Regions from separate parts of the Marinobacter sp. LM1 genome, predicted to be linked through region 1. Evidence: riboswitches for the same ligand, from Rfam matches in the RefSeq annotation. Region 1 holds a riboswitch; the other holds the start of a gene.
What was found. A riboswitch is a leader RNA that binds a small molecule or an ion and turns the genes downstream of it on or off. The one in region 1 is predicted to bind cobalamin.

Region 1 (2,462 bases):
ATTCCTGAACAGGCGACAATGCAAGCGGAGCTGGCATGGTTGGATTCTGTGGATGTAGTAGTCTGGATACAGCCGAATAATCCGACCGGGAAGCTGATGGATCCTGCCCGTTTACGGTTTTGGCACGAGCGGCTGCGCGAGCGTGATGGCTGGCTGGTGCTGGATCAGGCGTTTATTGAGGGCGAGCCGGGCTTCGGCCTGGACCCGTGGGCGGGCGCTCCGGGGCTGATCGTGTTGCGCTCACTGGGCAAGTTTTTCGGGCTGGCCGGTCTCCGTGCCGGTGCGGTCCTGGCCGATCCTGGCCTGGCGCGCCAGCTGGCGAACGAACTTGGCCCCTGGGCGGTCAGCGGTCCGGCCCGGTACCTGATGGCCAGGGCTCTGCAAGACCGGGCCTGGCAGGTGGAGGCTCGTGCCAGCCTGCAAACGGCAAGACTGCGAATGGACGGTCTGCTCAGAAAATCTGGGATGCCGATCCCCGCCGGCACCCTGCTTTTCAGAACGGTTCAACATCCCCGTGCAGCGGACATTGCCGAACAACTGGCTCGCCGTGGCATTTTGGTCCGACGTTTTGATGCACCCGCAGCCCTGCGTTTCGGTTTGCCGCCGGATGAAACCGGTTGGCAACGGCTGGAGGGTGCGTTGTCTGAATTAACATATCTCATTGACCACCCCCACCCTGGTTGATAGTCTTGCCCGCGATTTCAGGTGCTGTATGCATTTTGTCCAGGCTGGCGATAGTCCGGAGGAGTGCTCGCAGTGAAACGGGAAGCCGGTGACATTCCGGCGCTGCCCCCGCAACGGTAATCAGGTGAAAGGCAATCCAGTACGCCACTGTGCCAACGGCATGGGAAGGTGGTTGCCCCGGAGCATCGGCTCCGCCTGTAAGCCCGGAGACCGGCCTGAAAGGCGGAACCGTGAGTTCCGGACACCAGACGTTGCGGAGGGCGACGGCGGTGGGTGAACCTGGCTCGCAAGTACTGACACGCCCTCCACCCCCGTCTGAGCAGTCTGTCTTCCTCCGCAGTTAATTGATCGACCGTACGGGTGCGTGCGGTGAACCGTGAGTGAAGCTATGAGTACTGCCAAAGCCCTTCCCGTCCTGATGTTGTTACCACTGGCGTTTCCAGCCGTTGCCGCCGATGAAGCGTCGGATGAACGCAAGCTGGAACCGATTGTCGTTACCGCCACCCTTGGGCCTCTGACTGCGGGTGAAAGCCTGTCATCGGTCACGGTTATTGACGAAGAAACCATCCGCGAGCAAAGCCCCTCAGAGTTCACCCAGCTCCTGCGAGGACAACCCGGAATCAACGTGACCGGCAACGGTTCCTTTGGAAAAACCACCAGTGTCTACACCCGCGGTACGGCCAACGACTCCACGCTGCTGCTGGTTGATGGTGTGCGCCTGCGTTCGGCCACATCCGGTGGTCCTTCCTGGCAGTACTTTCCCGTTGAACTGATCGAGCGCGTGGAAATTGTCCGTGGCGCCCGGAGCTCACTGTACGGTTCCGATGCTGTCGGTGGTGTGGTGCAGGCCTTTACGTTGGACCCGGAAGACACGCCGGCAGGTTGGGTAGAAGCCGGTGCAGGCAATTTCAACACGCAGAAGGGTAGTGCCGGTGTTGCTGCCCGCGCTGGAAATACCCGTTTCAGCCTGAGTGGTTTGCATAAAGAAACCGACGGTACAGCAGTGATCACCGATGGTGACGACCGGGGCTTCCGTAACACCGCCGGTATCGGACGTGTCGTCCATGAGCTGGACTCCGGCGGAGAAGCCAGCCTGGTGATGGTGCAAAGCGAGGGCAATACCGAATACGAAGGCGGCGAAATTGATTTCATGATTCGCACCATCGGCTTCGGGCTGGAAACCCCGGTGAGTGACTACTGGCGGCATTCACTTCAGTTCTCTGAATCCCGGGACGAAACCGACAACATTACGCCCACGTTCAACAGCACCTTCAATACCCGTTCACGGGCAGCGCGTTGGGACAACACCTTTACCTGGAATGTCCATGAGCTGGTGGTAGGGGCAGAGTTAATGACTGACGAAGTCAGCGGTACCACCGATTACGCCGAGACCAGCCGCACCAACACCGCCCTGTACAGCCAGTTGCGCCTGAACTTCGGCCCAACCGACCTTCAACTGAGTGTGCGCGGTGACGACAACGAAGCCTACGGCAAAAATGAAACCGGTGGCATTGCCCTTGGCCATGCTCTGGATCGATCCCACCGAGTACGGATCAGTTATGGTACGTCTTTCCGGGCGCCCACCTTCAACGATCTGTATTTTCCCGGCGCCAACCCGGACCTGGAGGCAGAAGAGTCCGGCACGGTGGAGTTGGGTGCCAGTGGCCACTATCAGACCTGGTTCTGGGATGCAGCGCTGTTCCAACTGGATGTGGACAACCTGATTGCCTGGAGCCCGACCCCCAGTGGCTTGTGGACGCCAATGAACGTCAATGAAG
Region 2 (2,462 bases), 280 kb from region 1:
GGAATGAGAAGGCGAGCCACGAGCCCATCATCTCCACCGCCGACCAGCGGGCCCGGGACGCCGAGCACCGCAAGAGTTGTGGCTGCAAGAAAAAGTCGGACGGTAAACACATGCTGTTCTACACCGCCGACGGCAAGAAGATGTTCCCGTCCATGCGGCCCTGGATGATCAGCCACTGACCATTGCTTTCACGTGTTTGGCCCCCTTGAGGGGCCTTTTTTATGGCTGCTCACTGGTTGTGCTCGAGGGTGAGGTCGCCATACCAGGCCGTGGCCTGCTCGCCGGTGTTGTCGGCGTCGGTCATGATGGCCACGCCCACAATGGCGGGCGGTTCTTCGCCGAAGGCCTGCCGGTAATCTGCCACCAGATCCCGGGTAACGGTCACCCATTCGCCCACCTGCGACGGCCCGGAGTTGACGGCAATCATCATGGTTTTGTCGGTGTAGGCGTTGGCGACCATGCTCTGTTCTGGTAGCTGATTGGCCCAGATGTAGTTCAGGGCGTTGCCGGGCAGGGTCTCGCCGAACAGCACTTCCACGGTCTTGCGCCTGGCCCGTTCAAAAAAACCGGCTTTGTCCGGTTGAAACTCAAAGGCGACGTAGATGCGGGCAGGGTAGTCATCACCGGATTTTTCGCGGGCGTTGCCGGCTTCGTAGATGTTCGACACCTTCCAGCGCCATGACAACGTGAGCGAGTCGCCGGGCACCAGCTCAACACGGGCAATCAGCCCGGAGGCGCTGTCGTCTGCGTCGGCACGGACCACCTGCTGGCCGTCGTCCGTGTCCAGGGTGTAGCGGGTATGTGTCTCGATGTTCGGAAAGGTCAGGGGCTCCCAGCCGTCCTCCAGTGAGGTCATGGTGGAGAACCGGGTTAGCCGGTCTGTTTCTGCCCACACCGGGCTGGCGGCGAGACCGAGCGTCAGGGTACTGGCCAAAAGCAGCGAAATTCTCACATTCATTCCTCAAATCCGGTGGTCTGGAGATGGACAGGCGCTGTTGCAAAAAGTGCCTTGTCTTGGCGTATTCGGCCCTATATAGTGACCGGGTCCTTGGTTAACTACCATATATTGTGATCAAGCTCTGATCATCTTGATCACAGGGTAGTCGGGAATCCGGTGAGAATCCGGAACTGACGCGCAGCGGTATTGGGGAACGAGCGTGGCAAGATGACACTGGCGCAAGCCGGGAAGTCGCCACGTTAGGCAGAGCTGAAAGGTTCACGCCCCTGAGTCCGAAGACCTACCAGGGATCAGAAGCCCCCATGGGTTTCTGGACTGCACCTTCGCGATTCAAGGGTGAGCAGATTGGTCAGGCCTGCCCGTATTCGGGGCAAGGTGTGCCACTGCGTTCGCGAGGGTGAAACGGAACCAACGCGAATTCAGGAGAGCACCATGACAGCCACTGCCATTGCCGAACCCCCGGCCCCCGCGACCGATACCCAATCCCTGCAAGTTATCAAACGAAACGGCACCCTGGTGAGTTTCAACCCGGCCAAGATCAGTGTGGCGGTGACCAAAGCCTTCCTGGCGGTGGAAGGGGACCAGGCAGCCGGTTCCGCCCGCATCAACGACGCCGTGCACCGGGTTACCGAACAGGTAGTGCAGGCCATCAGCCGCCGCCTCAAAGCTGGTGGCAAGGTGCACATCGAAGACATCCAGGACCAGGTGGAACTGGCCCTGATGCGGGCCGAAGAGCAGAAAGTGGCCCGGGCCTACGTTCTGTACCGTGAAGAACACGCCCGCCAGCGCGCCGTGGACGAGCCGGTGGAAGCGCATCCGCACCTGACCGTGAAAAAAGCCGATGGCAGCATCGCCCCGCTGGACCTGGGCCTGATGAAGCAGCAGGTGGAACAGGCGGCTACCGGCCTGGACGGCATCAACGGCGATTCGCTGGTGGAAGATGCCCTGCGCAACCTCTACGACGGCATCGAAGAGACCGAAGTCCTGTCTGCCCTGATCATGACCGCCCGGGGCCGCATTGAACGGGAACCCGACTACAGCGCCGTAACCGCCCGCCTGCTGCTGGAACAGCTCCGGCTGGAAACAGCGGAAGCCCTGGACCTGCCCCGCAGTCTTCCGCTGGCGGAGATTTATCCACAGGCCCTGAGCGCCTTTGTTCACGCCGGTATCCGCTACGAACTGCTGGACGAAGCCCTGGCGGCCTTTGATCTGGAACGCCTTGGCAACGCCCTGAAACCGGAACGCGATCTCCAGTTCGGCTTCCTGGGCCTGCAAACCCTGTACGACCGTTACTTCCTGCACTGGAACAAAGCCCGCCTGGAACTGCCCCAGGTGTTCTTCATGCGGGTGGCCATGGGCCTGGCACTGCGTGAGGACGACCCCAACGCCCGCGCCATCGAATTCTATGAGCTGCTGTCCAGTTTCGATTACATGGCCAGCACGCCCACCCTGTTCAACAGCGGCACCCGGCATTCCCAGCTGTCGTCCTGCTACCTGACCACGG

Region 2: another riboswitch for cobalamin. It lies ahead of OZ656_RS20005 (ribonucleoside-diphosphate reductase subunit alpha); the one in region 1 lies ahead of OZ656_RS01035 (TonB-dependent receptor domain-containing protein).

Annotation. Positions count from the first base shown of each region.
Region 1 covers NZ_CP114373.1:231,785-234,246, forward strand. Annotated here, with positions in the region: gene cobD (threonine-phosphate decarboxylase CobD) at 1-684, shown strand, start outside; cobalamin riboswitch at 709-918, shown strand; gene OZ656_RS01035 (TonB-dependent receptor domain-containing protein) at 1,073-2,462, shown strand, end outside.
Region 2 covers NZ_CP114373.1:4,295,233-4,297,694, reverse strand. Annotated here, with positions in the region: gene OZ656_RS20015 (zinc ribbon domain-containing protein) at 1-179, shown strand, start outside; gene OZ656_RS20010 (DUF3047 domain-containing protein) at 230-958, opposite strand; cobalamin riboswitch at 1,064-1,261, shown strand; gene OZ656_RS20005 (ribonucleoside-diphosphate reductase subunit alpha) at 1,391-2,462, shown strand, end outside.